One region of the Enterococcus sp. AAFC-DPL-6103 genome, then DNA from elsewhere that is predicted to be linked to it. Evidence: a T-box and tRNA genes for the amino acid it is inferred to sense, from the RefSeq annotation. Region 1 holds a T-box; the other holds one or more tRNA genes.
What was found. A T-box is a leader RNA that pairs with one kind of tRNA and senses whether it is charged. The one in region 1 lies ahead of leuS (leucine--tRNA ligase), so its partner is inferred to be a tRNA-Leu.
Positions count from the first base shown of each region.

Region 2: it has a tRNA-Leu gene. The T-box ahead of leuS (leucine--tRNA ligase) is inferred to sense a tRNA for this amino acid. The anticodon was not compared.

Region 1 covers NZ_CM177102.1:2,408,275-2,425,197, forward strand. Annotated here, with positions in the region: gene AC4BC3_RS11410 (ABC transporter substrate-binding protein) at 1-1,332, opposite strand, end outside; gene AC4BC3_RS11415 (carbohydrate ABC transporter permease) at 1,365-2,285, opposite strand; gene AC4BC3_RS11420 (ABC transporter permease) at 2,298-3,245, opposite strand; gene AC4BC3_RS11425 (pseudouridine synthase) at 3,500-4,219, opposite strand; gene AC4BC3_RS11430 (putative polysaccharide biosynthesis protein) at 4,300-5,946, opposite strand; gene AC4BC3_RS11435 (UDP-N-acetylmuramoyl-L-alanyl-D-glutamate--L-lysine ligase) at 6,235-7,746, shown strand; gene AC4BC3_RS11440 (SGNH/GDSL hydrolase family protein) at 8,309-8,890, opposite strand; gene leuS (leucine--tRNA ligase) at 9,316-11,730, opposite strand; T-box leader at 11,834-12,046, opposite strand; gene AC4BC3_RS11450 (LysM peptidoglycan-binding domain-containing protein) at 12,116-14,137, opposite strand; gene AC4BC3_RS11455 (phosphatase PAP2 family protein) at 14,481-15,113, shown strand; gene mnmL (tRNA modification radical SAM protein MnmL/YtqA) at 15,140-16,096, shown strand; gene mnmM (tRNA 5-(aminomethyl)-2-thiouridylate-methyltransferase MnmM) at 16,097-16,681, shown strand.
Region 2 covers NZ_CM177102.1:1,640,823-1,657,745, reverse strand. Annotated here, with positions in the region: gene AC4BC3_RS07940 (penicillin-binding transpeptidase domain-containing protein) at 1-1,344, shown strand, start outside; gene rpmG (50S ribosomal protein L33) at 1,596-1,760, shown strand; gene AC4BC3_RS07930 (ArsR/SmtB family transcription factor) at 1,936-2,208, shown strand; gene AC4BC3_RS07925 (ABC transporter ATP-binding protein) at 2,352-3,287, shown strand; gene AC4BC3_RS07920 (ABC transporter permease) at 3,280-4,050, shown strand; tRNA gene AC4BC3_RS07915 (tRNA-Leu) at 4,170-4,252, opposite strand; gene AC4BC3_RS07910 (hypothetical protein) at 4,322-4,498, shown strand; gene AC4BC3_RS07905 (pyridoxal phosphate-dependent aminotransferase) at 4,643-5,860, shown strand; gene AC4BC3_RS07900 (helix-turn-helix domain-containing protein) at 6,084-6,920, shown strand; gene nagA (N-acetylglucosamine-6-phosphate deacetylase) at 6,996-8,144, shown strand; gene AC4BC3_RS07890 (hypothetical protein) at 8,230-8,592, opposite strand; gene AC4BC3_RS07885 (DNA/RNA non-specific endonuclease) at 8,601-9,281, opposite strand; gene AC4BC3_RS07880 (NfeD family membrane protein) at 9,464-9,988, shown strand; gene floT (flotillin lipid rafts scaffold protein FloT) at 10,002-11,495, shown strand; gene AC4BC3_RS07870 (FUSC family protein) at 11,563-12,153, opposite strand; gene AC4BC3_RS07865 (aromatic acid exporter family protein) at 12,262-13,227, shown strand; gene AC4BC3_RS07860 (Gfo/Idh/MocA family protein) at 13,276-14,256, opposite strand; gene AC4BC3_RS07855 (hypothetical protein) at 14,406-14,936, shown strand; gene AC4BC3_RS07850 (M15 family metallopeptidase) at 14,959-15,801, shown strand; gene AC4BC3_RS07845 (glycoside hydrolase family 73 protein) at 15,810-16,427, shown strand; gene AC4BC3_RS07840 (beta/alpha barrel domain-containing protein) at 16,448-16,923, shown strand, end outside.

The DNA of each region.
Region 1 (16,923 bases):
ATCCATATACTGATTCATAACGTTTGAGATATTACTGATTTCTGTTTTAACACTATCTGTATTAAAGCTGAAGCCTAAGATTGGTGAAGTTTCAGCTTCTTCAATTGATTTGTCGCGTTTAGCGATCATTTCATCAGTAATCGATTCTTGTGTATATAAGATTGCATTATTCCCTGTGTTCCAAGCAGACATGTGAGTTTTTGGTTGATAGCCATCTAACAATTTGATCTTGTCGTTGGTTCCATCTACTTTTTCCCAAGCCTCGCCTTCAATCCCCCAAACTAATCCGTTCAATAATTCAGCATCGCTGTTAAGCAAGCCTAAAAATTCAACAGCTTTTTCTTTGTTTTTTGAAGTATTTGAAACAACGAAGTTTGCCATTTGTGCTTGTCCTGTTGATTTTAAAGGAACAGTGATTGATTTAGAAACTAATTCTTGGTTGGCTGCATTACTTAAAATTGTGTCGCCATAATCGAAAGGTCCTTGTGTTTCGCCACGTAGTAACCAAGTATTTCCTTCTAAAGGATAATCTTTGCTACTTGTTGCCGCATCACTTGGAATCAATCCTTGTTGGTACCAACTATGCATCGTACGAAGTAAATCAACATAAGTTTTGTTGTCATATTGATTGATGATCTTTGCTTTGTCTCCATTTAAGTCAATCGCAAACGGTAAGGTATTTCCTAAAGGATAATCAAAGTCGCCTTGAACTTTGAAACCTTGACCAATGGCAAAAGCAGCCGTATTTGGTTCTTTTTTGTGGAATTCTTGTAACACTTTTTCGGCATCTGCATAAGATTCGATACCATCGATTGAAAGGTTGTATTTATCTAACAGTGGTTTATTAAAAGTTAACACTTGTTGAGCAAAAACATTTCCATTTACTGGAAAGGCATATAATTTATCATTGACTAAGTTTCCCTTGATATAAGCTTCATCTAACGCATCATAAGCATCTTTAGCATATTTAGGCGCTAACTCCGTTAGGTCGGCAAAAGCACCTTTTTGAGCGTTAGAAACATAGTTGTTTGCATAAGCGATATCATAATTTTCACCAGAAGAAATGATTACGTTCATTTTTTTCTCGTAATCCCCAAAGCCAATATAGTTGATATTGACTTTCACACCAATTTTGTCTTCGATTCGTTTATTCGCAACTTCCATCAAGGCATCATAATTGTCTGGTTTATCACCAATTTGATACATTTGCAACGTTTTGCTGTCAGATCCTTCTGAATTACTACTTGCACTTGATCCTCCCCCACAAGCAGCTAATGTACCAACCATCAACGCTGAAACTCCTGTAAAGGCTAGTTTCTTCCATAACTTCATTTTACTTCCTCCTAAATAAAATAATTTATTATTTATTCCTTGACTCCACCAATCGTTAATCCTTTGACAAAATGCTTTTGGAAAAATGGGTAGCTAATCGCAATTGGCAATGTTGAGATAACAACAATCGCCATTCGTGCTGATTCTCCTGGTACAGCTGCTAAACCTCCGGCAAGCTGGCTTCCAGCACCCGCATTTTGTGTTAGATATTGAATATTACTTTGAATCTTCATCAACAAGTATTGTAATGGGACTAAGTTATCGTTTTGAATGTAAAGTAATGCGTTAAACCAATCATTCCAGTAACCTAAAGCAGCAAATAAACTAATTGTCGCAATTCCAGGAACTGCTAAGGGTAACACGATTTGAATAAAAATCCGCAACTCACTTGCTCCATCGATTCGAGCAGATTCAATAATCGAATCTGAAACTGAACGTTTAAAGAAAGTTCGCATCACGATAATATTAAATGGGCTAACTGCCATTGGCAAAATCAGTGCCCAAATCGTATCTTTTAATTGAAGTAAATTGGTCATCACCAAATAGTTTGCCACCATCCCTGGTGAAAACAACATCGTGATTAAACAAAAAACGGTAAAGAAACGACGGAATGGGAAATTAGAGCGGGATATTGCATAGGCATACAGCGAAGTGGCTGTGCTATTGATCAAGGTTCCTAAAACCGTCACTAAAACTGTTACAAATAATGCTTGGAAAATTTTCTCTTGCATTTGCCCAAATAGATACGTATAACCAAATGTACTGAATTTTTCTGGCCAGAAACTATAACCATTAGTTGCTAACGCTGTTTCATCTGTCAAAGAAATCGCGATAACAAATAGAAACGGCAAGATACAGGAGAAGGCAAAAATCGCGATCAATAAGTTAGAAAAGAGATTCATTGGTTTGCTGAAAGCTCGCACTTGAACCTGCTCTACTTTTTTCTTTTTCATCGAATCCTCCTCCTAAAACAATGCTGATTCGCTGTCGAAACGACGTGCGATCGCATTCGTAGTCATTAACAAAACAAATCCTACAACTGACTGATACAATCCAGCTGCTGCAGTCATTCCAAAGTCACCTGTAGAAGTCAATCCATTAAAGATATACGTATCTAAAACTTGAGTCACATCATACAGTGCGCCTGAATTTCGTGGAATATTATAGAATAATCCAAAATCAGCTCGGAATATATTTCCGACAGCTAAAATCGTTAAAATCGACATCAAGGGTACTAATTGAGGAATCGTCACATGTTTGATTTGTTGCCATTTGCTTGCGCCATCAACCATAGCTGCTTCATAGTAAGTTGGGTCGATTCCCATGACTGAAGCAAAGTAAATGATACTATTATAGCCGATTCCTTTCCACGTCCCAATGAACAATAGAATAAATGGCCAATATTTCGGTTCATTGTACCAATTGATTGCTTCTCTTCCATGACCTAAAAGCCATTGGTTGAAAATCCCTTTGTCTGGGCTCAAAAAGGCATAAACGAAGTAACTAATGATAACCCAAGATAAGAAATAAGGTAGTAATGACATTGTTTGATACACTTTTACTAACTTTTTATTCCTTAATTCACTCATGATAATGGCAAAAACAACCGAAATCAGTAAGTTTAGTGTAATGAAGCCTACATTGTACAAAATCGTATTCTTAGTAATTAAAAATGCCTGATCTGAAGAAAATAAAAATTTGAAGTTCTCCCAACCAACCCACGGGCTCTCTCTCAAACTTGCCAAAAATCCATCTGCAGAGATATGGAAATTTTTAAAGGCAACCACGTTTGCTAACACTGGAATATAGAAGAAGAAGATCATCCACAACATCCCAGGAACAGCCATTAAAATCAAGGCTTTAAAACGCCAAGCCATTGAAAAAAAATGTTTTAACCCCTTTCTTTTTTTCATCAAAAAACTCCTTTCAACTTGTTCGCACCGTTATTATAGCGCTTTCAAAAACAAGATTGAATAAACAAATTATAGGTATAATGAAACAAACTATAGCTGACATTGAACTATTTTTAATTGGTTGTTGGCTAATTCTGAATTTGTCCAATAAAAAAAGGAGAAATACAGTAAATTCCACCTTTCTTTGTTTGTGCTAAAAAATAGTTGATTTGACTACGTAACTACGCAGTTAAATCAACTATTTTTTTAAGTATTCACTTTTCTTGGATTTTTGCTAATTCTTCTACCGTCAATTCTCGATATTCACCTAGTGCTAAGTCTGCAGGCAACACAACATTTCCCATTCGGATTCTTTTGAGATAGGTGACATCTTTTCCAACTGCTTTCACCATTCGTTTTACCTGATGAAATTTTCCCTCATGAAGAATCAAACGAATTTCTGATGTCTCTTCTACTTCATTCACTGCATCGATCATTAAAACAGCAGGTAATGTTTCTTCTCCTTGGCTGATGACTAATCCTTTTGAAAAAGCTTGAACGTCTTCTGCTGTCATCACCCCAGTTACTTTTGCAAAATATTCTTTTTCAACATGTTTCTTTGGTGACAATAATCGATGTGCTAAAGCACCATCATTGGTTATGAGCAGTAAGCCTTCTGTGTCCTTATCCAACCTGCCTACTGGAAACAGATCTTCACGATAATCAAAATCATTCAACAAATCCAAAACAGTTTCATCATAGTTATCTTGTGTTGCAGAAACTACACCTGCAGGTTTATTTAAAAGATAATAAAAATTTTTTTGATAAGTAAGTTTTTCATCTAAATAAGCAATTTCATCCGTGAGTTCTTTTACCTGAAACTTATCACTTTTGATTACTTTTCCATTAACGGTCACTTGGCCTTTTTTGATTAGCCCTTTGACTTCCTTTCGGCTACCTAGCCCTACATCTGCTAAAAATTTATCTAACCGCACGCGTTTCCCTACTTTCTATAAAGAAAGGAACTTGCAACAACAGTCTATTGACGTTTGTCGCAACTTCCTCTTCTTTCTTTTTATTTGATTCGTAAGCGATAACGTAATCGGACCATACTACTGCCCAATAATTTCTCCGCTAAGCGAATTTTTAATGCTAAATAGCCATAAACTGCTGCACCAACACCAGCCACACAGACGACTAAAATCAATGATTCAAATTTACTATCTTGGCTTAAAAATAAACTTAAAAACTGCTTTGCTAATCCTGCTACTAACAACATCAATAACGTCATGATAAAAATCAGCAATGTTCTTCGCCAAACAAAACCAACTCGAAAACGTACAACTTGGTGCATTTTTCGGAGAATCAAAATACAAGAAACAGCAAACCCAATCATTGTTGCAAGTAATGGTCCGTAAACTTGAAATATTCTAATTGCGGGATACTGTAAAATTACTTTCACGATAAAGCCGATCAGCAAATACCGAATAGCTGCGCGATTTTCAAACATTCCTTGTAACATATTAGAGATCAACATATACAAACCTAAAAATAATCCTACAAAACTTGCTTGAACCAATACTTTACTACCTAATACATCTGGTGTGTAAAATAGTGTGTTCAAAGGATACGCTAACAACATCACACCCGCTGTAGCAGGAAACATGACAAAAGAAAAAAGCTGTAGATTCCCACTAGTTAACTTAGCCAATCCAGGACGGTCTTTCAATGTGACTGCTTCTGTAATCAATGGTAAACCTGTTGCCGCAATCGATGTCGCTAGAGCAATGACTACCATCGTTAATTTATCTGGATTTGCACTGAAAATAGAAAATAGATCAAGTAACTGAGCCTTTGAATATTCTGTCGTTGCAGACATGATTCGAATAAACGTAAACTGGTCAACCAATTTGAAAATCGTTACTCCAGATCCAACAATGATAAATGGAATAGCTTCTTTCATAGTATCCAATAATAGTTTTCTAGTTGCTACATTCACTTGGTTATTGCTGTGTTCAACCTGCTGAGTCATCAGAGGTTGTTGTTTGCGTAAATAATAAAGTAGAACGACAATACTAACTAACATTCCGACAAATGCCGCAAACGTTGACTGAGTGACTGCAGCTACGTAATCGCCTGTAGTCATCTTCATGATGATAAATGTCATCAATAACATGTAAAAAATTCGTGCAACTTGTTCAACAATTTGTGAAAGCGCATAAGGCATCATGTCTTGATTTCCTTGGAAATACCCACGAATCACACTCATACATGGAAATACTAATACAGCAATACTTAATGAACGCATCGTTGGAATCAATTCATCTCCGCCGCCAGAAGCATGGGCAAGCCACGGTGAAGCAAGATACATGAATGCTGCAAAAATAATACCTAAAATCCCCATCATTTGTAACGCACGGAAGAAAAGTCGGCGAGAAGTACCATATTCATTCAATGAATTATAACGAGCTGTTTGTTTGGCAATCGCTGCTGGAATCCCAGCTGTTGAAATCAATAAAAACAATGCATAAATATTATAGCCCATGTTAAACAAACCATTTGCTGCTTTGGCGTTTTCACCCATCCAGGCATACCATGGAATAATATAAATTGCCCCCAATAAACGCGAAAGGATATTACTTGTTGTCATCCAAGCAGAGCCTCGAGCCATTTTTTCTTGGGCTGTTAAAACTTTTTCTGTCGGTCCTCTTTGATTATTCATCTCAATTTTTCCAACTTTCTTCAAAACATTACTATTATTTTAATTGTTAAACAAGAAACTGGCAATCTCTTTTCTATGGTTTTTCTGTGAAGATGTACTTTTTTTGGATTCGGTTTCTTTTTAAAGCAGATTTTCGAGTCCTTTCTGTTTCACCCACCAAACCATGGCTAATTTTCTTAGGTAGTTTGATCCTAAACGTTTTTCCTAAAAAGAACCCTGCATTAAAGAAAAACATTTCATGCTATGCTATAATTAGTTAGAAATTTCAACGAAGCGAGGGATCAATCAATGAGCTTCTCCTTAGAAGATATCCGTGAATTATTACTAAAAGAAAATTTATTAAAAGAATTTGTTTCCGATCAAGGCTGGCATTTAACTGCGCCAACTAATTTTTCATTTGAAAATATTAGTTATGATTCTCGCCAAGTAGATGAATCAACTTTGTTTTTTTGTAAAGGTCTGAACTTTAAAGAAGCGTATTTACAATCTGCTGTTTCGCAAGGACTCGCTTATTATGTCGCTGAACAACCTTACGAAGTATCTGCTGTGGGCATTATCGTTACGGACATTCGTAAAGCGATGGCAATCTTAGCGATGGCCTTCTATGATTACCCACAACAAAAGCTACAAGTTATTGGTTATACTGGGACTAAAGGAAAAACAACAGCAGCTTATTTCACCAAGGCAATTTTAGACCATACGACAAATAATAAAACTGCCTTACTTTCGACAATGAATACAACGTTAGATGGACAAACTTATTTCAAATCTCATTTAACTACACCAGAATCTTTGGATTTATATCGTATGATGGCTGAAGCAGTCGCGAATGGGATGACTCATTTAGTGATGGAAGTTTCTTCTCAGGCTTATAAAACACAGCGTGTCTATGGACTAATATTAGATGTCGGCATTTTCTTAAACATTTCACCCGACCACATTAGTCCAATCGAACATCCAACATTTGATGATTACTTTTACTGTAAACGCCAATTGATTTTAAACTCTAAAACAGTTGTCTTGAATCATGAAAGTGATTATTTCGAGCTACTGAAAGAAACTGCTGACCTTTACCACATACCTGCAATCGTATATGGGCGTTCGCCTGAAACAACTTATCAAGTCACAAGCCTAGCTGGCTCTGGTCATCCATTTACTTTGACAAGTAATCAAGGTCAATTACCAATTGAAGCAGATTATAATATTTTACTTGCTGGCGGTTTCAATCAAGAAAATGCGGCTAGTGCAATCATTGCAGCTGCTTTGACTGGTGCTTCAATCGAAGATGCACAAACTGGCTTAAAAACAGCCCGTGTTCCTGGACGAATGGATCAGCTGATTCAGCACAACGGCGCGCATGTCTATGTCGACTATGCACATAATTATTTAAGTTTAAAAACCTTATTGAAATTTGCTAAAAGTGAACATCCTAAAGGACGTGTTATTGTTGTCTTGGGCAGTCCTGGAAACAAAGCTATTTCTCGACGCCATGATTTTGGAAATGTCTTATCAGAAACAGCAGATGTTGTTTTCTTAACTGCCGACGATCCAGCTTTTGAAGATCCTCAAAAGATTGCCGATGAAATTGCTGAGGCAATCACGAACGAAGAGTTACTTATTCATTATGAAATGGATCGGCCAACTGCGATTGAACAGGCTTTGGCTGCAAGTACAGCCGAAGATTCCGTAGTCATTGCCGGAAAAGGCGTTGATCCTTATCAAAAAATCAATGGTGAAGATGTCCCTTATGAAGGCGATTATGCTATCGTGAAGCGACTCATCGAGGATAAACACCTTTAATTTTTTGCTTATGCCTGTACACATTAATTTGTTAATCCCAAATAATGCAAATGGACTGCGAAGAAAATCGCAGTCTATTTTTATGTAAGGCGATTTATTTTTAGGTTGTTTTGTTTCGTTCTTCGACATTTCGTTGTTCAGCGGCTAAAAAATCTTTTAAATCGATTTTATTTGCTTTATTCAGCCCACCCTATCCGGAAGTCAGCTATTTTTCTCATCCTGTTTGCTTCTTTCTTCTATTTGGTTCTTGATTCCTGTTGCGAATTTTTCACTTTTTCCCACTCATTTCTTTTGTAAATAAGCTTCAACATTCTCTGTGAATTTCATACCATCTACTCCTTTTTTTCTCCATTGAAAGAGCATGTAGTTATCCTATAAATGCTCACTATTTATTTGCTTGACTACATGAAAAACCACCTTTCGATCTAAAACATGGGAACTAACCACTTTTAGTCTATGAAAGGAGGTTTTATTATTGAAACTATTTTGCGCACTTGTAAAACGGACAAGCCTTATCTCAATCCGTTTGTACAATGATGCACCAGATTAACGAATACGGAGATTATACCTGCGTCTCTTGACTCATTATGATTTGAGCAATCAACGAGCTTAAGAAATGATAACCTAATTTAGAAGGATGCAGACCATCTTCTTGTATAAATAAATTTGGTTCCTCAAAAGAAGTTTCTTGATGGTAACAATCGATAAATTCGACCGACAGTCTTTCAGCTATTTCTTTTGATAGTTGAACATACTCACCTAATATCTTAGGATCCGTTTGTTGTTTGATTGCTTCATCTACATAGCTAGGTCCTACTAAGATAACCTTACTGTCAGAAAAATAGTTGATGATTTTTTCAAGATTTCTTTGATACTCCAATTGATTGGTTCGAATGTTAATTGCATCATTAATGCCAAGAATTATCACTGTATAGTCAGATTGCAATGTTTGAGTATCCATCGTTACTAGACGTTTTAATCCACTTTCTGTCGAATCGCCTCTTTGACCTAAATTACTGATTACAAAATCTGAATGTCCTGAAAGTTCCAGTGTCCGTAAAAGATAGCGGTCTAGGATTTGTGCAACCTCTCCTTGAAAAAGTCCTGCAGCAATACTATCACCAAAGATGATGATTTTTTTCATATCTTTCATCCCTTTATATTTTATTCTTCTTAAATCTTAACACTGCTTGAAAGAAAGAAACAATTTTTTCATGCGTTATAAAAAATAACTATAACACCTATTTTAGATAATTATTCTTCTTAGCATCAGTGATGTATCTTTTCGAATACGCAATTTAAATATAGCGATTAAACAATCAAACAGGGGATTGATCGTTTTTTGTCTTTACCAACTTGAGCGGATGAATCCACGCTGATTTTTTTAGTCAATCTATTAGTTTCGTTCATAAACAAAAATGAAGTTAACAAAAAAAAATATAAAAAAACCGTCTAAAATTCGTTTTTGAAACGTTCATTTTAGACGGTTTTTAAATTTAAATTATGTTTGGAATAACTAGATTTTAACTGTTGTCCCAGACTTTATTCTTAGTACTTTTGATAATACACTTAGTTTGCAACAATATTAACTAATTTATTTGGGACAGCGATTACTTTACGAACTGTTTTCCCAGCGATTTGTTCTTGGATTACTTCATCTGCTAAAGCTACTTTTTCAAGTTCATCTTTCCCTAAGTCACGCGCAACATTTGCTTTAGAACGAACCTTTCCATTGACTTGGAAAACAACTTCGATTTCATCTTCAACTAACGCAGCTTCATCATACGTTGGCCAAGGAACATAAGAAATGCCATCTTCGTTTCCTAAAATTGACCAAAGTTCCTCGCCCAAGTGTGGTGCAACAGGAGCTAACAATTGAACAAATCCTTCAACATATTCATAAGGCAATGCATCAGCTTTATAAGCTTCGTTAACAAAGACCATTAGTTGGGAAATAGCTGTGTTGAAGTGCATACTTGCATAATCTTCTGTTACTTTTTTTACTGTCTGGTTGTAAACTTTTGCAAGCTTGCCGTCATTGATGGTTGTAATGCGATCACGCATTTTATTATTATCGTCTACGATCAAACGCCATACACGATCCAAGAATTTACGGCTACCTTCTAAGCCATTTTCACTCCATGCAATGGAAGCATCTAAAGGACCCATGAACATTTCGTACATACGTAATGTGTCCGCACCATAAGTTTCGACTACGTCATCTGGATTCACAACATTTCCACGTGATTTTGACATTTTCTCATTGTTTTCGCCTAAAATCATTCCTTGGTTATATAATTTTTGGAATGGTTCTTTTGTTGGAACAACGCCAATATCATACAAGAATTTATGCCAGAAACGAACATATAATAGATGTAGCACTGCATGTTCAGCACCACCCACATAGATATCCACTGGCATCCAACGTTCCAGTTTTTCATAGTTTGCTAATTCTTTTTTATTATGTGGATCAATGTAACGTAGGTAATACCAAGAGCTACCGGCCCATTGTGGCATCGTATTTGTTTCACGACGACCTTTTTTGCCTGTTTCTGGGTCAACAACATTGACCCAATCCGTGATATTTGCCAATGGCGATTCCCCAGTACCACTTGGTTTAATGTTATCTGTGATTGGCAAACGTAATGGTAATTCTTCTTCTGGTAAGGCAGTTACCGTGCCGTCTTCCCAATGAATGATTGGAATTGGTTCTCCCCAATAGCGTTGACGTGAGAACAACCAGTCACGTAAACGGTAGCTAACTTCTTTTTTACCAAATCCATTTTCTTCAAGCCAGCTATTCATTTTAGCAATGGCTTCTTCTGTATTCAAACCATCTAGAAACTCAGAATTGATATGTGATCCATCTTCCGTATGTGCTGCTTTTGAAAGATCGCCACCCTCAATAACTGGCTGGATTGGTAAATCGAACGTTTTGGCAAATTCATAGTCACGTTCATCATGCGCAGGAACAGCCATAATCGCACCTGTCCCATAAGAAGCAAGTACATAGTCGGCAATCCAAATTGGAATTTCTTTGCCGTTCACTGGATTGATTGCATACGCGCCGGTAAATACTCCTGTTTTTTCTTTGGCAAGATCTGTTCTCTTCAAATCAGATTTTTTCGCCGTTTCTTCAATATACGCTTCAACTGCTGCTTTTTGTTCTGGCGTCGTGATTTCACGAACCAAATCTAATTCTGGCGCTAGAACAGAATAAGTTGTTCCAAATAATGTATCCGGACGAGTAGTGAAAACTGTATAAGATTTATCTGTTCCAGCTACTTTGAACTCTACATTCGCCCCAACTGAACGACCAATCCAGTTTCTTTGCATTTCTTTAATACTTTCTGGCCAATCAACTGTTTCCAAATCGTCTAGTAAACGATCGGCATATGCCGTGATCTTCAACATCCATTGACGCATCGGTTTACGTACGACATCAAAGCCACCACGTTCGCTCTTTCCATCAATAACTTCTTCGTTTGAAATCACTGTTCCTAGTTCTGGAACCCAGTTCACAGCAACTTCTGCTTCGTAAGCTAAACCTTTTTCATATAATTTCGTAAAGATCCATTGTGTCCATTTGTAATACTCTGGATCTGTGGTGTTCACTTCTCGATTCCAGTCATAACTAAAGCCTAAAGAATTGATTTGACGACGAAATGTTTCAATATTTTTCTTCGTGAACTCTGCAGGATCATTCCCAGTATCTAACGCATATTGCTCTGCTGGAAGTCCAAATGCATCCCACCCCATTGGATGTAACACATTAAAACCTTGACTACGTTTTACACGTGAAAGAATATCTGTTGCTGTGTATCCTTCTGGATGGCCCACATGTAATCCTTGACCAGATGGATATGGAAACATATCTAGTGCGTAAAATTTTGGTTTTTGTGGATCATCTTGGGTATTAAAAGTGTGATTTTCCGCCCAATATTTTTGCCATTTTTTTTCTATCTCTTTATGGTTATAACTCATTTTTTGTCCCCCTGCATTTTTTTGTTGAAAGCAAGTTACTTTCGTCATTTTTTTCGTTCTACCGATAAAAAAACAAAAAAATCCTATAAAAAGATTGCTCTTTTTATAGGACGTAATCTACGTGGTACCACCTAATATTTACCTTTTCCATTGGAAATAGGCCTCAAACGTTGTAACGGTCGTCACCGCCACTGCTTACTTTTATGTTCAGCAAAGGCAACTCAAAGGCGAGTTCAAAAGCGTCCGTACACATTCTCACCAACCATGTGCTCTCTAAAACTTCCAACTTTTTACTAATTCCTTTTCAAGTGTTGTTTATTTAAGTAGATTCATAGTAACAAATATCTCCAGCAAGTTCAAATAGTATTTGACAAAATGTTCAGATTTATTTTGCAACTACCACACTTTGACCTGGATAAATGAAATTGTCTTTAATATTATTCCACTCAATAAATTGCGCCATTGAAAGATTGTGATCATTGGCAACGCTCCAAACAGATTCACCAGCTTTTACTGTATACTTTTTAGCCGCAGAGTTAGTAGCAGGTGCTGTTGTTTGTGCTGACCCTTTTTTCACAATGACTTTCTGACCTGGATAAATGAAATTGTTTTTTATATTATTCCACTCAATGAATTGTTCCATCGTGATATTATTTTTATTTGCTACACCCCAAACGGATTCGCCTGCCTTCACCGTGTAAAGTGTATCTCCACTGGTACTTGTGCTTGTCGTTGGCTTTGTATTATTTGAAGGCGTTGCATTATTCGCTGTATTATTTCCAGTCGTAGCTGCTGCCGAATTAGTTGATGCAGTAGAGCCACCCTTAATAATCAATTTTTGGCCCGGGTAGATGAAGTTATTTTGGATATTATTCCATTCAATCAATTGAGCCATTGTAATATTATTTTTATTTGCCACACCCCAAACAGATTCGCCTGCTTTCACCGTGTAGGTAGAAGAAGTAGTTGCTCCTGCTGAAGAGTTAGCTGAATTACTGTTGTTCGCAGTAGTATTATTATTGTTATTGGTTGTAGCACTACTTGATGTCCCGTTCTTCACGATTAGTTTTTGACCTGGATAAATGAAGTTATTCGAGATTTTATTCCATTGAACAAGTTGTGCCATCGTGATTCCATGGGCATTTGCCACGCCCCAAACAGAATCACCAGCTTTGACCGTATAAGAACCAGTTGTCGCTGCACCTGCATTCCCTGTATTAGTTGACTGATTTGTATTTGAGTTTGATGAACCTGTTGTCGTTGCGCCATTGGAAACAACTAATTGTTGACCTGGATAGACAAAATTATTTTTGATATTGTTCCATTGGATCAATTGATTCATTGTAATTCCATGGGCATTTGCGATGCCCCAAACAGAATCACCCGATTTAACGGTATATTTTGAACCATTGCTTGGTTGTGTATTTGTTGGATTACTATTACCCGAAGAATTTGTATTGCTTCCAGAATTATTGGTTGATGAGCCAGTTGATTGTTCCCCTTTGATCGTCAAACGTTGACCTGGGTAGACAAAATTATTTTTGATGTTGTTCCAATCAATCAATTGGGCCATCGTAATTCCATGGGCATTCGCAATACCCCAGACAGAATCCCCTGATTTAACAGTATATGTTGATGTTACAGTCGTAGAACCATTATCAGTTGGGTTCGTCACAGAACTATTCGAGCCTGCTCCTGTATTCACGCTACCGCCTGAACCAGTTGTAGCTCCCCCACCAGCGTTACCAGTTGCAGGCGTATCGTATCTAGTTAAGCCATAAGTTACAATAATATTGTTTAATTTTGTTGAATAAGTTGGATCTGTCGCGTAACGACCAGTTAATGCTGAAGTTGCTTCCGTATAGGACTTAGTATTACTTTTCCAAGTACCAGCATAATAATAGCCATTGCCAAAAGAAGTATTGCGCAACACATATGCATTATCACTAAATGATTCTGCAAAAGATGGGTAATGACGGAAAGGTTCTTTTTTTGTCACCCATTTGTTGTTTAAATATTCTAATGTATTCATATAAACAGTTTGACCTTGGTAACTGCCTTTGATTCCAAATAAATTGTGATAAGGTGCCTGTGACAACGCACTACTTCCCCAGCCACTCTCAACAACTGCTTGTGCGATCATAACCGAAGCATATAAGTCATTTGCTTGAGCAATGGGTTGCGCATAAGTCGATATTTCTGCGATAAATGCTGAAGTATTGATTCTCGCACCAACCTGAGCAGGTAGCTCATTTGCTGCTACAGGAACTGGTTGGATCAACGGTGCCGCAACAGAACAACCAACCATTGCAGTACCAACTGCTGCTACTCCACGTTTTGCATTTCGAAAACGTTTCTTTTCTTCTTGGCGTCTCCGCTCTTTTCTTCCAATCGTTGCCTTCTCCATTTTCTATCCTCCGCATCCATTTTCAGTTACTATAAGTATAACTTTTCTTAAACTACATTAAAAGTTCTTTAAACCCTTTGTTATCCTTTGTAATCTATATGTAATTTTACGTAACACCCAATCAACTAGTTTTGCAAAACCCTTGATAGCTATACCTTGCGAGAAATCAATATTTTTTAGGAACATCCATTTTTATTTCAGAAATATTACCAAACTTTTTCGTCAACATTACGTCGGATGTTATCATCGAAAATTCATCGTTTTTTCATTTGATTTTTTTGAGTAAAAAATCTAGCAATTAAAAAAATGCTATAATGATTTCATTATACGGAGGAGGAACTTTATGAACCAAAACAAATCATTTCGAGTTACAGGGAGTATTTTTCTTGTACTTTTCTTAACTCTTAGTTATTTTGTAAAATTTCATTTATCGCAGCTTCATAGCTTCGATCAATTTTTTACTTCAATTATTCGAGCACCTTTACCACATTGGAACGCTTACCAAATGATGGTGACAAAATTAGGAAATCCATTAACCGTCATTTCTATTTTTGTTTGCTTGATATGTTTCTTATGGATCAAAAAGAAACATATCGAACTAATTTGGTTAGCAACTAATTTCATTTTGATTGCCGGAGTCACCAATCCATTGATCAAATTATTTTTTATGCGTGATCGCCCTACATTACCCCACTTAGTTAGTGAGTCAAGTTACAGCTTTCCTAGTGGACATTCGACAGGAAGCATGATTTTATATGGTACATTGATTTTTTTGTTACCTTATTTGATAAACAATAAAACGGTACGAATTTTGTTGCAATTTATCTTAGGATTGATTATTTTAAGTGTTGGTATTAGTCGAATTTATTTGGGGGTACACTTCCCAAGTGATGTTTTAGGTGGTTACTTATTAGGATTAACTTGGTTATGTTACACTTATCCGATTTATTTAAAAAATAAGGAATCGATTACCTAACGAAGAAAAAGAAAGAAGGAATTTAAATGGAATTTCCTTATGCAGAAGGAAATAAACGTTACCATTCATGGAATTATGCTTTGCGTAATGAATTTGGTGGGAAAATTTTCAAAGTGCCTATCGATGGCGGTTTTGATTGTCCTAACCGTGACGGTACAGTAGCTCATGGTGGTTGTAGTTTTTGTAGTGTTTCTGGGTCGGGAGACATGATTGTCGCACCTGAAGATCCACTACCTATCCAATTTCATAAAGAGATTGACATGATGCACCAAAAATGGCCACATGTACAGCAATATATTGTTTATTTTCAAAATTTCACTAATACACATGCTCCTGTTGAAGTGATTCGAGAACGCTTTGAACAAGTCATCAATCTTCCTGGCGTTGTTGGACTTTCAATTGGTACACGTCCAGATTGTTTGTCAGATGAAGTGGTAGACTATCTAGCTGAATTAAATACCCGTCTCTATCTTTGGGTTGAGCTCGGTCTACAAACAACTTTTGAAGAAACTTCGATTTCAATCAATCGCGCACACGACTATCAAACTTATTTAGATGGCGTAAGTAAACTACGTAAACACGACATTCGCGTATGTACACACCTAATCAATGGCTTACCTGGAGAGTCTTTAGAAATGATGCGAGAAAATGTTCGCCGAACAATCCTAGATTCCGATATTCAAGGAATCAAACTGCATCTCATGCACTTGATGCGCAAAACACGTATGCTTCGTGATTATCACGAGGGTCGCCTTCAACTAATGAGTCAGCAAGACTATGTTCATGTGATCTGTGATCAATTGGAAATGATTCCTCAAGAAATCATTATTCATCGTTTAACTGGTGATGCACCTTGGGATTCTCTAATTGGACCAATGTGGAGCTTGAAAAAATGGGAAGTTTTGAATGCAATTGATGAAGAATTAATTCGTCGTGATAGCTACCAAGGAAAGTTCAACGTTCGAACAAAGGAGCTCGTATAGATGCTACAAACAGCACTTCATTTTAGCCACACTTTATTAAAAGAAGTCTTACAACCCGGCGATCAAGTAGTTGACGCCACAATGGGAAATGGTTACGATACTATTTTCATGGCTGAGCTGATTGGTAAAACAGGGCATGTCTATAGCTTCGATATCCAACAAAAAGCAATGGATTCCACCCAAGAAAAATTAAAAGCCGCGAACCTGGTAAAACGTACTACTTTATTTTTACAAGGACATGAAACGCTTGGTGAAGTCATTCCAATTAGTCAACCAATCAAAGCAGGAATTTTCAATTTGGGTTATCTTCCACAAAGTGACAAAAAAATTATTACTTTGCCACAAACAACCAAGAAAGCAATGGAAGAAATTTTAGCGCGGCTAGTTCCGAAAGGTCGATTGATTTTAGTTGTTTACTACGGACATGCGGGTGGAGAACACGAACTTGATATGGTTCAAGAATTTTGCCAACAATTGCCACAGGAACAATACAATGTTTTAACTTATCAATTCATCAATCAAAAAAATCAGCCACCAATCCTTTATTGTATTGAGAAAAAGAAGAAAAAAAGAGAGTTCAGCTAAAAATAGCTGGACTCTCTTTTTGCAGAAACTCTCGTTGACGAAATTAATCGGTCTTTCACCAACTTTTATTCAAATACAAATTGAAATTGAATATCTTTTTTTGACACATAACAGATATACAAAAGAACTACAAAAGCATTGATATATAGGCGTTTTTAATAATTTTTATGTTTTTATATGTCATTCATATATCGTTAATATTTTTATTATCAGTCTATTTCTGCCCCTTTTTTGCCCCTTCA
Region 2 (16,923 bases), 770 kb from region 1:
ATCGATGCTTATTTAGCAAAAGGCTATTCACGAAATGATCGTGTTGGTCAAAGTTATTTAGAAAAACAATATGAAGATGTGCTACAAGGAACAAAAACACAATATGAAGTAAAATTAGATAACGAAGGAAATGTTTCAAGTCAAAAAGAAATTTTTGCAGGCGAAAAAGGCTCTAATTTAAAATTATCGATTGATGCAGAATTTCAGAATAAAGTCGATGAAATTTTAAAACGAAACTTCCAAGCTTTAGTTGATAATGGCAAAGCCAAATATTCTCCAGGTGCATATGCCGTTGCAATGAATCCACAAACTGGGGAAGTATTAGCATTGGCTGGCTTTAGCCATGAAGAAAATTCAGGAGAAATCACTGAGAATGCACTGGGAACGATCACCAACGCGTTTACTCCAGGATCTGTAGTCAAAGCAGGAACATTAGCAGCTGGCTGGAAGACAGGTGTAATTAGTGGAAACCAAGTCTTAATCGACGAACCAATTCAATTACAAGGTTCGGCTGAAAAAAGTTCTGTCTTTAATAGAAGTGGTCAAGTTGCACTAAATGCAGTAAAAGCACTAGAGTTGTCATCAAATACGTATATGATCAAAGTAGCTTTAAAAATGTTAGGATTGGAATACACACCAAATATGGGGCTTCCTGGTCTTGACGAAGAAGCAAAAGCTTACGATGAATTACGAACTTCATTTAAAGAATTCGGATTGGGAACAACGACAGGGATTGATTTGCCAAATGAATCAGCTGGGATTTCTCGTTCAGTTGACTTCATGAAAAAATTCAACAAAGATAATGATGGTGAGTGGTACACATCTGGTAACTTTACCGATTTAGCATTTGGTCAGTTTGATACGTATACACCAATCCAATTAGCACAATATGCTTCAACTGTTGCCAACGGTGGGAAAAGAATCCAACCGCATATCGTTTCTGGGATTTACGGAAATGATGAGAATGGGAACTTAGGTGAACAAAAGAAAAAAATCGAAACAACTGTTAAAAATGAAGTCACTATTTCACCAGAAAATATGGCAATTCTTCGCGAAGGTTTCCATCAAGTAGTTCATGGAACAGATGGTTACACCACTGCAAAACCATTAGCTGGTGCAAAAATGGATCTATCAGCAAAGACTGGTACGGCAGAAACGATTGCAGAAGGGCATCCTGACATCACTACCGTCAATAGTAATATCGTAGCTTATGGCCCAACGGATAATCCGGAAATCGCAATCAGCGTGGTTTTACCAAACTTAACAGATGAAAAGGACCACATGAATTTAACAATAGCTAAAGAAATCACAGACGCATATTATGATATGTATCTAGCAAAATAACTTATTTTGGAAACAGTCAAATCAGTTTTAAACTGGTTTGGCTGTTTCTTTTGAAATAGTTTTTTCAAGTGAAACTACTTGTCAAAATAAAAAAATGACTAAAATAAACTGGATTTAATCAATAAATAATAGTTGAAATGAAAAAACGTCAAGTAAAACTACTTAACAAATTGACATAAAAGGGTAGATTTCTCATAACAATCATGGTAAAATTATCAAGTCTGAGAGTCATCTTAGAGGATTCTAGTAGTATGGGAGGGAAAATCATGCGCGTAAACATCACATTAGAATGTACTTCTTGTAAAGAACGTAACTACCTAACAAGCAAAAACAAACGTAACAATCCAGATCGTTTGGAAAAACAAAAATATTGCCCACGCGAACGCAAAGTTACTTTGCACCGCGAAACAAAATAAGTTTGATTAAGAAGTTACAAGAAACATTTCGATGTTTCTTGTAACTTTTTTAGTTCTTTTTGAATCAATGAGATTGACGTAAAAGAAAAAAACAGAGATAATACATAGATGGTTATCAATGTATATGATTTAGCGATGTTTGGTTAAAGTAGTTGTTAGCAAAGGAGAAAAGGAAATGAATCATGAGCAAATGTCAAAAATGTTTAAAGCATTAGCTGAACCTAATCGAATTAAAATTATTGAACTACTTTCAATGGGGCCAATGTGCGCATGTGAAGTTCTAGATCATTTTGATTTTACACAACCAACTCTTTCACACCACATGAAAGTTTTAGAGTCTGTAGGAATCGTTTCAGTTGAGAAGGATCGTAAGTGGCATTATTATTTTTTGAAAAAAGAAGAGACTTCAGAGTTATTAAAAGCAATGCAGGACCTCTTTCCTAACTAACACATAAATAGATGCGTAATCATAGCAAGCTAAAATTATTTTGTTCGTTGATTGTACTCGTTTGATCCAACTAAACAAAACGATCACTGAATCACATGCACTTCTTTTGAGAGAAGAAAATTCAATTTACAGGGAGAAAATTCATGACTTATGCGTTAGAAATAAACAAATTAAAAAAAGTATATGCAACAGGTGTTGAAGCCTTAAGAGGTATTGACCTAGCTGTAGAAGAAGGAGATTTTTATGCCCTACTAGGGCCAAATGGTGCCGGTAAGTCTACGACGATTGGTATTATTACTTCATTAGTCAATAAAACTTCTGGAAAAGTAAGTGTTTTTGGTTATGACCTTGATACTGACTTAGTGCGCGCCAAACAACAAATAGGATTAGTCCCTCAAGAGTTTAATTTCAATCCGTTTGAAACAGTGCAACAAATCGTTGTCAATCAAGCAGGATACTATGGTGTTTCGAGGCAAGAAGCCTTGAAACGAAGTGAAAAATATTTAAAACAATCAAACTTATGGGAAAAACGAAATGTTCGTGCGCGGATGCTTTCTGGAGGAATGAAACGACGATTAATGATTGCGCGCGCGTTGATGCATGAACCTCGTTTACTTATTCTTGATGAGCCAACAGCCGGAGTTGACATTGAACTAAGACGAGAAATGTGGACATTTTTGCGAGAATTAAATGAACATGGAACGACAATTATCTTGACGACCCACTATCTGGAAGAAGCAGAAATGCTTTGCCGAAATATTGGAATCATTCAAGCAGGAGAATTGATTGAAAATACTAGTATGAAAAATTTGTTATCAAAATTACAATATGAAACTTTTATTTTTGATTTAGAACCACATACCAATTCATTTGAATTGTTAGGCTACAAGCATTTTTGGGAAGATGATCAAACACTTGCAGTTGAGGTCGAGCGTAATCAAGGGGTGAATGGAATCTTTGAACAATTGACAAAAAATGGTATCAAGGTACTCTCAATGCGGAATAAATCCAATCGTCTAGAAGAATTGTTCTTGAAAATTACAGAAGAAAATGGTCATGTGGAGGAAAAAAATGTTTAATTTATATTTAACTGCGCTTAAAAGTTTAGCAGTCAAAGAGACAAATCGCTATTTGCGTATCTGGGTTCAGACGTTGGTACCACCAGTTATCACGACTTCTTTATATTTTATTATTTTTGGGAAAATGATTGGTGGACGAATTGGTGAGATGGGTGGATTTTCTTACATGGAATTCATTGTGCCAGGTCTGATCATGATGTCTGCAATCACTAGTTCTTATGCGAATGTTTCTTCTTCTTTCTTTTCGCAAAAGTTCCAAAAAAATATTGAGGAATTATTAGTAGCACCTGTGCCTACACATGTGATTATATGGGGATTTGTCATTGGTGGTTTGGGTCGTAGTGTCTTAGTTGGGACATTGGTAACAATTATTTCGCTCTTTTTTGTTCCACTACATGTTTATTCATGGACCATGGTCGTACTCACGTTACTGATGACAGCTATTTTATTTTCATTGGCAGGTTTACTTAATGGTATTTTTGCTAAGTCTTATGATGATGTTTCAATCGTGCCGACGTTTGTGCTGCAACCCTTGACTTATCTCGGTGGTGTCTTTTATTCAATTTCGATGTTACCACCTGTTTGGCAAGCTGTTTCAAAAATCAATCCGATTGTGTATATGATATCAGGGTTTCGTTACGGATTTCTTGGAACGATTGACGTGCCGATCATCTTTTCAATTTTCATTTTGATTGTGTTTATTGCTGTCCTTTATAGTGTCTGCTGGTATTTAATCGAAAAGGGTCGAGGATTACGAAGCTAAAGAAAATAGTTGAAAAAAGCAACAAGAAAAGAACGCACCAATATGCTGGCGCGACCTTTTCTTGTTGCTTTTGCTATATAATAAAAAAGACGGATCCACAAAGATCCATCTCTCAGTGATGCAGACGATGGGATTTGAACCCACACGAGCAAATGCTCACAAGACCCTCAATCTTGCATGTCTGCCGTTCCATCACGTCTGCAAAATAAATAACAAAATAATCATAGCGATGATTGCATCAGATGTCAAGATAGAAAGTAGTGGAAAGCAAATGGAAAAATATGATGGTGAGTTTTCTGGACTAGGAATGATAGCCGGACTTTTAATTGGGCTAGCAAAAGGAAATCTTTTATTTGGCTTAATGCTTGGAGTTATTTGCGGTGTGGCAATGGATTGGGGCGCTAATTTGTGGAATGATTATCGACAAAATAAAAAGAAGAATGACTAAAAAGATCAAAGTTTATAAAGTGGATTTCTTGAAATTTGCTGGTATATTTATACGTGATAGAGTATGATATTGGATAACTTGGTAAATAACTATCGATGATATAGTCAGAAGTTTCTAACTTTTTGAAATGAGGGATCGAAGAAGATGAGAGAATTTGAAAAGTCCAACAAATTAGAAGGTGTCAGCTATGATGTACGTGGCCCAGTTCTTGAAGAAGCAGACCGCATGCAAGAAGAAGGAATCAGCATCTTGAAATTGAACACAGGAAATCCTGCACCATTTGGTTTTGAAGCACCCAATGAAGTAATTCGTGACTTGATTATGAATGTGCGTGAGTCAGAGGGGTATTCTGATTCAAAAGGAATTTTTTCTGCAAGAAAAGCGATTCAACAATATTGTCAATTAAAAAAATTTCCTAATGTCACGATTAATGACATTTATACAGGTAATGGTGTCAGTGAATTGATTTCTATGTGTATGCAAGGATTGTTAGATAATGGTGATGAAGTGTTAGTACCAATGCCAGATTATCCTTTATGGACAGCATCCATTGCACTTGCAGGAGGAAATCCAGTGCACTATATTTGTGATGAAGAAGCGGAATGGTATCCGGATATTGCAGACATCAAAGCCAAAATCACTAGCCGCACGAAAGCAATCGTGATTATCAATCCAAATAACCCAACTGGCGCTCTTTATCCCAAAGAGCTGTTAGAAGAGATTGTCGAGATTGCTCGTCAAAATGATTTAATCATTTATTCAGATGAAATTTACGATCGTTTAGTGATGGATGGATTAGAACATATCCCCATTGCGACTTTAGCGCCAGATTTATTTGTTGTGACGTTAAATGGTCTTTCAAAATCCCATCGAGTAGCAGGTTTTCGCGTAGGATGGATGGTACTTAGTGGAGACAAATCGCGAGTTCAAGGGTATATTGAAGGCTTAAATATGCTATCTTCAATGCGCTTGTGTTCCAATGTCTTGTCTCAGCAAATCGTTCAAACTGCTTTGGGTGGTTATCAAAGCGTAGATGAATTATTGCTACCTGGTGGTCGAATTTACGAACAAAGAGAATATGTCTACAATGCAATCAATGATATTCCGGGCTTATCAGCAGTGAAGCCTAAAGCAGCATTTTATATTTTTCCAAAAATTGATACAAAACGTTTTAATATTTTTGATGATGAAAAGTTTGTACTTGATTTCTTGCATGAACACCATATTTTGCTTGTTCACGGTGGCGGATTCAATTGGCACCAACCAGACCATTTCCGAATCGTTTATTTACCAAAATTAGATGATTTGAAGGTCATGGCTGGGAAAATGCGAGAATTTTTGACGACTTATCAACAAAAATAATGACAATTCTTAGTAAATTGTTTTGCTAGCCAAACAGTATAGAAAAGTCTGTGGCATTGAAAATGTCGCAGCTTTTTCTTTGTTGTGAAAAAAGTTAGCAAAAGATGGGTGAGTAATTTTCTTTCCCAAGAAAAGATGAAACAGCCCTTTTCTTGAAGTTTACTCATTCGTAAAGTAAAATACTGATATCATGCGAACGCGCATATTTTTGGGAGGATACATAATGGAAACGTTTGTCGATTCCTTTGGGACAATTATCAAGACAATAAGAAAAGAACGAAACATGACACAAAAAATGCTTTCTCAAGGTATTTGTTCTCAAAGTGTTTTAAGCAGAATTGAAAATAATGAAGAATTGCCAAATGTTCTGGTAATGGCACAAATTTGTCAACGGCTGGGTGTGACCATTGATCATGTGATGACATTGTCCCATGGAGATATTCGTAAAAATTTACAACAGTTAGACTTATTAGATTTTTACTTTCAAAGGCGTGACTATCGCAAATTAGCACAGCTTTTGAAAAATGATGAAGTCAAAAGCAACCTTTATTCAGATGCTGATTACCAACGTTACTATTACTATTTAGGTGTATGTGAATTTTATTTAGCAAAAAATATTTCCCAAGCAGTCTGCTACCTAAAAGAAGCATTGACTTATTCAAGTCATAGTGACCGTGTGTATGTTTCTGATACGGAAGTTCAGTTGATTAGTGCAATTGGTAAAATCTATGGAGTTGCAGGAAGGCCAACGGAAGCACGCTATTATTTGAGTAAAAGTATCCAACTTTTTCAACAATCAATTGAGACACGTGTCAAAAGTGAACTGTCACAAATCTTTTATAACTATGGCACATTTTTATTTCAGCAAGGAGAAATTGATGCGGCACTTGAGCATGTTAATCGAGGCATTCGTTGGACCCAAGAAAAAAACAGTTATTACTTTTTAAATGATTTGTTTGCACTAAAAAGTTTGATTTATAAAAAGAAAAATGAACCACAAAAAGCAGCTTTTTATGAAGAACTGGCGCAAGCTGTCCGGAAGATTTCAAAAAACTCATAAATGGTGTAGACCATTATTGACTTTTGATAGAAATAAGAGTACCTTAAGGGTAGAAAATCAAAGGAGCGAGTTAGAATGAGAACTTTTATTTATGCTGACAAATTCTTTTTATCGTCAGGTGTAAAAAATGCCGGTTACCTAGAAATTACGGATGGACTATTTGGTGTATATTCACAAGAATTGCCAGATGGAGAAGCAAAAGTAATTGATCAAAGTGGTAAATGGATTGCACCTGGTTTAGTTGATACACACATTCATGGTTACATGAATCACGACGTAATGGATAATGATGCTGAAGGTATCAAAGTTATGTCTGAGGGATTATTATCTTGTGGAGTAACTTCTTTCTTACCAACAACCTTGACTTCAAGTAAAGAACGCTTGAAAGATGTAGCAGAAACAATCGGAAAAATGTACCAAGAAGCGCCAGGAGCCAAAATCAAAGGAATTTATTTTGAAGGTCCTTTCTTCACAGAAGAACATAAAGGTGCCCAAAACCCTAGCTACTTTGGTGATCCAGACTTGAATACTTTCCATGAATGGCAAGAAGCTTCAGGTGGATTAATTAAAAAAATCGCTTTAGCACCTGAACGCCATGGTGTAGAAGATTTTGTTAAACAAGTAACAGATGAAGGGGTTGTTGTTTCGTTAGGCCACAGTAACGCAACAATTGATGAGGCTCAAAAAGCAGTAGAAGCAGGAGCTAGTGTTTTCGTTCATGCTTACAACGGAATGCGCGGATTGAATCACCGTGAACCGGGTATGGTGGGTGCATTGTTATCCTTAGAACATGTCTTCTCAGAACTAATTTGTGATGGACATCATGTTCATCCAAATGCTGCTGAAATTTTGATGGAAAAAGCAGGTCACGACCACGTTGCGTTGATTACTGACTGTATGATGGCAGGCGGAATGCCAGATGGAAATTACAATCTAGGAGAATTCCCCGTAGTTGTAGCAGAAGGGACAGCTCGTTTAGAATCAGGCAACTTAGCTGGTAGTATTTTACAGCTAAAAGAAGCAATCAAAAACGTTGTTGACTGGGGAATCGCAACACCAGAACAAGCAGTTATGATGGCTAGTTTAGTACCAGCAATCAGCTGTAAGATTGATGATTCTTGTGGGAAAATCGCTCAAGGACGCGATGCAGACTTTATCGTATTGAATCCTGATATGTCACTTGAAGCAACTTATTTAGATGGTGTGGAACGTTACCACGCATAAAATCTTTTAAGAAAAATCAAAAGGTGAAACAAAGCGTATTTACGTTTTGCTTCACCTTTTTTTGTGTAGTTTTCATTTGGAACATTTATTTTTTGAAAAAAGTTTCGATCGAATTTTTAGAATGCGCATACTTTATTATGAGAGAAGAAAATGTATTGTAGTAATACGAAATATCTTCTTTGATATGAGAATGTGGAATCATGATTACTTCTTGCTCACTTGCTAAGAGATAATCACCATCAATTGTGCGAGCAACTAATTCGTAATGGTCGAGCATCTGCTGATATTCAGTGGGAGTTATCGTTAAAGCAGATGGTGTTGCAGCTAGACTTTTTTTCAGATAGTCCGTCGATGGGAAAAGCACTAATTCACCAATCGTTTCGACTTTTTCTTCTTGAAGCCATGCGATCGTTTTAGTTAACGTTTGATCGTGCAGAATTTCAAACATAGAATCACCTACTTCTGATTTGGAATTTCAACTTTGAAGTTGATCGTTGTATTTGGACTTAGTCCTTGGGCTTCAAGTGTTATACTTTCTGGAATCAATTCATTTTTTGTGTAGTTTGGTGTGACACGATAGCGAACGGTTTCTCCTTTGTTAAGTGCTTGTCGAATTTCTAATTCATAATAATTCATGTACGGATCATTAACGGGAAATTGATAAAGGGTGACTAAGTTCTTTTTTTCATCACCACTTCCACCAAATTGTTTAGCAATCAAGTGTCCTCTCGAATGATCATATTTTGGACCAGAAACAAAACCCGGTGGACGAATTTCTCGATTGGCACTAGTACCAGTATTGATCATTTTTTTCTTGATTAGTGCGTCCGCACCTGTAGGACGATTAAGATGATCAAGAGAATGGTAGGTGATCCAACCATTCTGGTTGTCTTTTAACTCATCTGCTGAAAAAGTCGCATGACCGAATTCTTTTGGACCAGAATTATTTCCAGTAGGGGCTAGATCTTCTTTAGTTGGTAATCCGTTTTGTGTATGCTGTTGGGTTACCTGTTCTTGCGTAGTAGAAGAAGGTGCTGATGGATCATTGGCAGAAGTTAAATCCAATCCCAGCCAGCTAGCAACTCCTACGATCAATAAGGTAAGTAGTGTACCTAAAAGTTTGTTCATATTTTTCATTTTTTCACCTCGCTTTTCAGTATAGGTGAAATAGATTGTTTAGAACAGTAAAATTTATTACTAGTGACAGTAAAAAATGTAAAGGGCTGTCTTGAAGTCATAAAGTACCGCTTTTCAGTCATAAAATATGGTGTACACAGTTATTGATAATTGGTATGATAGGAGATAAAAGGAGGCGCTTTATGTTTGGGGGGATTGCATTAGAAACGATTTATTGGTATACGCTACTTATTTGTGCCGGGATCGCAGTTCTTTTAGTTGTTTTTGGCGATATTTTTGATTTTGATGGCCCACTAGATCCAATGCTGTTAGTACCTTGGTTAGCATTTACCAGCCTATTCGGCTATTTAGGTGAAAGCTTAACTGAATGGTCATCAGTTTTGATCTTTGTGATTAGTGCTGCCATTTCAAGCGTGTTGGTATTTTTACTCAATTTTTATATTTTGATGCCAATGAAGAATGCAGAAGCAACACTATCTTCGTCCGAAAAAACATTAGAGGGACAAGTTGCACAAGTGGTTACACCGATTCCAATCACAGGAATGGGCGAAATCCAACTTCAAAGTGTAACAGGGTCAATCAATCGGCCAGCTTGTTTTTATACAGAACAAGAAACAATGGCTCAAAGAGGAACAAAAGTGTTGATTATCGAAGTGAAAGACAGAGTATGCTACGTCATACCTTATGACGGAATGCTAAAATCTTAAGGGAGTGTGTTGAATGGTTATATCAGGAGCTTTTTTATCAGTTGCAATTGTTATCTTTATTCTATTGATGCTTTTAATCGTTTTCGTATCAAAGTATCAAACAGCAAAACCAGATGAAGCGTTAATTATCAGTGGTAGTTATTTAGGCAAGAAAAATGTCCATACTGACGAAAGTAATAATAAAATCAAAATAGTCCGGGGTGGTGGGGCATTTGTTCTACCCGTTTTTCAACGTTCTAACCGGATTAGTTTACTTTCTAGTAAGTTGGATGTCTCTACACCAGAAGTTTACACAGAACAAGGTGTACCCGTTATGTGTGATGGGACATCGATCATAAAAATCGGTTCATCCGTGGAGGAAATTGCCACGGCAGCAGAACAATTTTTAGGAAAAACAACCGATGAACTAGAAAATGAAGCGAGAGAAGTTCTTGAAGGTCATTTACGTTCAATCTTGGGTTCGATGACAGTGGAAGAAATTTATCAAAATCGGGATAAATTCAGTCAAAGTGTTCAAGAAGTTGCTTCTGTTGATTTAGCAAAAATGGGTCTGATCATTGTGTCGTTTACGATCAAAGAAGTTCGCGACAAGAACGGGTATCTTGATTCATTAGGGAAACCAAGAATTGCTCAAGTGAAGCGAGATGCAGAGATCGCTGAAGCCGAAGCGTTGAAAGAAACACGAATCAAAAAAGCGCAAGCTGAAAAAGAATCACAAGCTGCAGAATTACAACGACAAACAGAAATCGCTGAATCAGTAAAAGAAAAAGAATTAAAATTAGCAACCTACAAACAAGAACAAGATGTTGCTAAAGCGAAAGCAGACCAAGCATATAACTTAGAAAGTGCCCGTGCACAACAACAAGTTATTGAGCAAGAAATGCAAATGAAAGTCGTTGAAAGACAAAAACAAATTGAATTAGAAGAAAAAGAAATCATACGTCGAGAAAAACAATACGATTCTGAAGTGAAGAAAAAAGCAGATGCAGATCGTTATGCGAAAGAACAAGAAGCACAAGCACAGAAAGTAAAAGAAGTAACGGAAGCAGAGGCGGAACGCTTTAGAGTGGAAGCTTTAGCAGAGGCGCAAGCGAGTCAAACACGTTTGGCTGGGCAAGCCGAAGCTGAAGCAATCTTAGCAAAAGGAAAAGCTGAAGCCGAAGCAAAACAAAAAATTGCTGATGCCTTTAAAGAATACGGTGAGGCTGCTGTGTTAAGCATGGTGATCGAAATGTTACCACAATTGATGCGTGAAGCAGCACAACCACTAGGAAATATTGAAAAAATTTCTGTTGTTGACACAGGAAGTGGATCTGGTGAAAATGGTGGAGCAAATCGAGTAACAGGATATGCAACAAATCTATTAGCATCCACGCAAGAAACATTGAAAGCAACAACGGGTTTGGACTTAAAAGAAATTATTGAAAACCTTTCAACAAAAGGGACTTCAAGTCAAGTAAATTTGTATGAAGCCGACTCAAAACCGACAAATAATGACGAAATATAGTTAATTAATCAAAAGACCACTGTAAAATGATTGAACATTTTGCAGTGGTCTTTTTGTGGGTAATTACTTATTTTTTTTGTTTCTCGATTTGTTTTTCAATTTCTGCTAAATTTTTGCGTAAAGTGCGCTCTTTTTTTTGTAACTCGACTAAGTCCTCAGCTAATTCCTGTTTCTTCTCATCTTCTGGTGGCCGTAGAATAAAATTGATTCCTAGAGCGATGAAGGTTCCGATAAAGGTATCGAATACTCGTTGTAATGCGTAGAGCGTGGATTCGCCTTGTGGAATACTTAAAGAAATCATTAGCAAAGTAGAAATAGCCGAAATGATTCCAGAATTGTTGTCAATACCATCTGAAACCACGATGGTTACGATAACCAATACAGGTAGTAAAAATAATTCAACTAAAAAATCATTGTGAAAGTAGTGTTTAATGAAGAAGAAGATGATGGCTAAAACGCCGCCAATAGAATTTCCGATGACTCGAGAGCGACCAAATGAAACCGTAGATGTTAAATCTTGGCGTAAAGAAAAAACGGCTGACAGCGCAGCAATCAAAGGATTACCTCGCTGAAAGAAGTGGAAAACTAACATACAGATGAAAACAGCTAGTGCACTTTTTATAGTCCGCATACCGAGGCGGAAACGACCGACTTGCATAACTTTTTCTCCTTTAATCCCTTTTTTTAATCATAACGAATCTTTAGTGTGTTTGCTAGTTTTTAGCGTAGAGGTTTAGTATAATTGGATGAAAAAAGGAGGAAATGTATGCGAATTGGTATGCGAACAATAAAAACGGTAATTAGTGCAACACTCGCCATGCTGATTGCAAGCAGCTTGCCTTTACTTTATTGGCCTTCAGCTGGGATTATTGCTGTTTTGAGTGTTGGCAATACGAGAAGGTCGACGATAATGACGGGTGTCGATCGTTTTATTGCTTTTATTTTAGCGACGGTCGTTGCTTTTTTTAGCTTTACGTTCCTTGGGTTTTCTCCAATTGGCTTCGGTTTATTTTTGCTTCTTTTTATTCCACTAGCGGTTCAATTCAAGTTAACTGAGGGAATCGTAGTGAACTCTGTTTTAGTTACACAGTATTTAGTTGAGCAAAGCATGGCGATATCGCTGATTTTAAATGCATTAGGATTGATGGTAATAGGTGTAGGCTTAGCTTTAATAGCAAATATTTACATGCCTAATACCGAAAAGCGGCTCCAAGAAAATCAATTAGTGATTGAGGTTGAGTTTCGCCAGTTGTTACAAGAAATGGCTGATTCATTATTAAAAGAAAAGAAAGAGCGGCATATCGAAGAAGATTGCCAACAATTATTAACATTTATTCGAACAAGTCAGTTAGAGGCTCGAAATCATCATGAAAACGATTGGGTTAGACAAGAAGGGTATTATGAAACGTATTTTTCGATGAGACGAGCACAATTAAATGTGCTAAATAATATGATTCAAAATTTAGAGCGAATTGAGTCACCTAATCCATATAGTGAGCAAATTTATGGCCTACTTATTTACACAGCTGAAACATTCGCTGAAGAAAACGATGGTACGCTCATTATGAAAAGAATCCACGAAGTCTATGCTGAATATCGGCAAATGCCTTTACCACAAAAACGATCTGAGTTTGAGAACCGTGCAGAATTGTTTCAGTTTTTGCAATCATTTAAAAGTTTTATTGAAATCAAAGCAGAATTTGCCCAGCAAAAACAACAAAGTAACATATAAAAAAGGTCGAGACAATTTTGTCTCGACCTTTTTTATAAATTGTTAAGGTTAAGCTTTTTGCCAATGCACTTGCATTTGATCCAAAATGTCAATGACATCTTTGGTTAAATAAAGTGAGCGGTTAGGTAATTCACCTTCAATCATCTGTATCATGTTCGCAATTTCATAATTTAAAGCTTGTGAAGTACTCCCACTTTCGATCAATTCTTTTGTACCATCGACATAAGTGATTTCGGCACGATCTGCACGTGGATAATCAGTAATGGTAATATAGCCATTTTCATAAGCAACGATACCGACTTTAGGCATTTTTGCTCTGAACGTTAAGCTAACAGTTGCTAATTCGTCCTGATCATTTTGTAAAATCGTAACGGATTGTTCATCAACGCCTGTTTCAAACGGAATCATCGTCGAAGCAATTACTTCTGGTTGAGCGGTTAAAAAGAAGCGTGCAAACGAAACCGCGTAAGTGCCAATATCAAGCAAAGCGCCTCCGGCTAGATCTGGATTGAAAAAACGATTAGTAGGATCTGGTTCTTTTGCACTACCAAAAGGAGCCTGGATCATTTTTAACTTACCTAATTTTTTGCTATCTACTAGCGAACGAAGACGTTGATAAAGAGGCATGTTAAAAATGGTCATTGCTTCGGCAAGAATCAACCCTTTTTCCTCTGCTAGCTTCATTGCTTCAACTAACTCTGCAGTATTCATTGTAATTGCTTTTTCGCATAAAACATGTTTTCCTGCTTCTAATGCTGCTAAAATATGTGAAATGTGTTGACGATTTGGCACCGCTATATAAATGATATCAATCTCGTCATCTGCCAGAAGATCTTGATAACTTCCATAAGCTTTTTCAATCCCATAATCTGTTGCAAACGCTTGAGCTTTGGTTAGTGAACGAGAAGCAACTGCAGTTAATTTGCTTGAATTTTGATTGAAATTTTCAGCGAATTCCTTCGCAATCGTTCCTAAGCCGATAATTCCCCATTGATATTTTTTCATGAGAGATATCTCCTTTTTTGAAATTTAAATAGGTACAGCCTACTTATCAAGTATAGCAAAGTTTGCTTTGATGTTAAAAAAAAGTGTCTAATCGATAAAAAAAGTTGAAGGTGCAGTGAAAAAGATGATTTTTTTTCTGAATTTAAGTAAAATAAAAAGAGGAGGGGATTCGGATGCATCAAGTATATATTGACCTTATTATAAGTGTATTATTAGAACAATTTGAATCAGAGCAATTTTTCTTAGACGAGTACCTACTAATCGATAAAAAAGAATGGGACGCATGGAAAAATGGAGAAAAGAATTTACCATCTGAAGCGATGCAAAAAGTAAAAAATCTTTTTACGGATTATGAATGGATGTTAACGCAAAAAATTCTAAGACAAACAATTATCTTTCCAGAAAAAAGAACGATTGCTGTTGCAGAGTACAAACAAATCAAGACACGAATTGCCCAGAAGTGGTTACACAGTGGTGTTGCTGACGTTGAATTGATCCCGTTAAAAAATGAACAACATCCTAGCAGATACCTTGACTTGAAAGTGAGTATTCACTATGATGAATGGGGCTATGACGATATTTTGAATTTCCGATTGCCAGCGGATGTTCAACAACAAATCGAAGGCGAGAAAGTGGAACTTTTAGACTGGGTGAATGAAAATCTGGAAGAAACCTACGTCCACGAAGGGAACGCTGAGTATTAAGGGGAATGAAAGGATTTTTTAAGTGAAGAAAATTTTAGGTTTTGCTTCAGTCATTATTATGATTGGCGCGATGGGCTACATTTTTATGTCAGACCATAATGCTGGCGAAGTTGAGGCGACAAGACAAACAGAAGTAAAAAAAGCTGCTAAAAGTCCTAAAAAAGGGCTTGCCAGTATTACCGATACGACTGAAAGTTCATCAACAACAAAAAAAAGTAAACAAAAAACAAAGACAAAGGCGACAGCAGAACTACCTGATGTTAGTCCAGATGACTGGAAGTTAGTATTGGTTGGACCAGAAAATAAGTTGGAAACCGAAGTCGATGAATCAAGTCAATTGACAGCATTATCAAATGGTTATTTGATTGATAAGAGAATTGAATCTGATTATCAAGAATTTGCCCAAGCAGCTCAAGATGCTGGTTATCCACTTGTTATGGTTTCAGCATTTCGTTCAGTAACATCACAAGAGCAAGTATTCGCACAACATGTCCAAGAAGTAATGGCACAACAAGGAATTACCGAAGAAGCAGCAACAAAAATCACGAAAGAAACGATTACTGAGCCAGGCTATAGTGAACACCACACAGGTTTAGCTGTCGATGTAGTGGATGAGGACTGGTACAATAATTATCCTTCGACCGTTTTGGAAGCAAGTTATGGTGATCAACCAGGAGCAAAATGGATTGCAGAAAATTGTGCTAAATATGGCTTTATTGTACGATACCCAAAAAATCGTGAGGATATTACAAAAATCACTTATGAACCTTGGCACCTTCGTTATGTAGGGAAAGAAAGTGCTGAATATATCACGAAAAATCAGTTGACGTTAGAAGAGTATTTGAACGAATTAAATGAAAAGTAGGAACATAGATGGCAATTAAAAAATTCAAAAGTCGTCGACGGAAAAAAGTACGCTTCATCGTTTTATTGGCTGGCAGTTTTCTCATCTTATTTGCCTTTTTTGCTTCTTTAAGAGGATTGATGACACCACTTGCTGATCATTCAGCAGAGCAAGAAGCACAATCTCATCAAGAGTTTATCCAACAACTTGTTCCGCATGCACAAGAATTACAAAATGCTTATGGTATCTTGCCAAGTATTATTTTGGGACAAGCAATTCTTGAATCAAACTGGGGAAAAAGTACGTTAGCAAGTGAATATAAAAATTTGTTTGGAATCAAAGCTTATGGTGATCAAGAAAAAGTAAGTCTCGAAACAAAAGAATATGTCAATGAAGCGTGGATTACGATTCAAGGTGACTTTCGCGTATACCATTCGTGGGAAGAATCCATGGATGACCATACTCAACTATTTATTCAAGGTGTTGACTGGAATCCAGCTTTGTACGAAAGAGTGATCACAGCAAACAACTACCAAGAAGCTTCACAAGCACTGCAAGATGCAGGGTATGCAACAGATCCCACATATGCACAAAAGATTATTCAAGTAATTGAAACCTATCACCTTGATCAATACGATCGTAGATAACGCGGAGAGGAAGTGGCAGAATGGCAGAATTTGTTCCTGAAATCATGACAGAATTAAGAAAAGACATTGTTCGTGTGCCAGAAGTCATTTTACAAGCAAGTGGAATTAAAGTTTTTGGTAAAAAAATTCGATCAATTATTTTTACAACGGATATTGCGATTATTAGAAATACGAATGCGAATGCAGTAATCGCCGTTTATCCTTTTACACCGCATCCAGCAATTACAAAAAGTATTATCGAAGCTGCGGACATTCCGGTATTTTCTGGTGTGGGAGGCGGTTTAACTCAGGGAGCTCGTTCTGCTTATATGAGTATGTTTGCTGAAGCGCAAGGATCTTTAGGAGTTGTCTTAAACGGACCAACACCATTAGAAACAGTTCAAGAAGTTTGTCGAATCGTTGATATTCCTGTGGTTAGCACGGTGACTTCTAAATATACAGAGCTTGATGAAAAGCTAGAAGCAGGCATTTCAATCATCAATATTAGTGCTGGTAA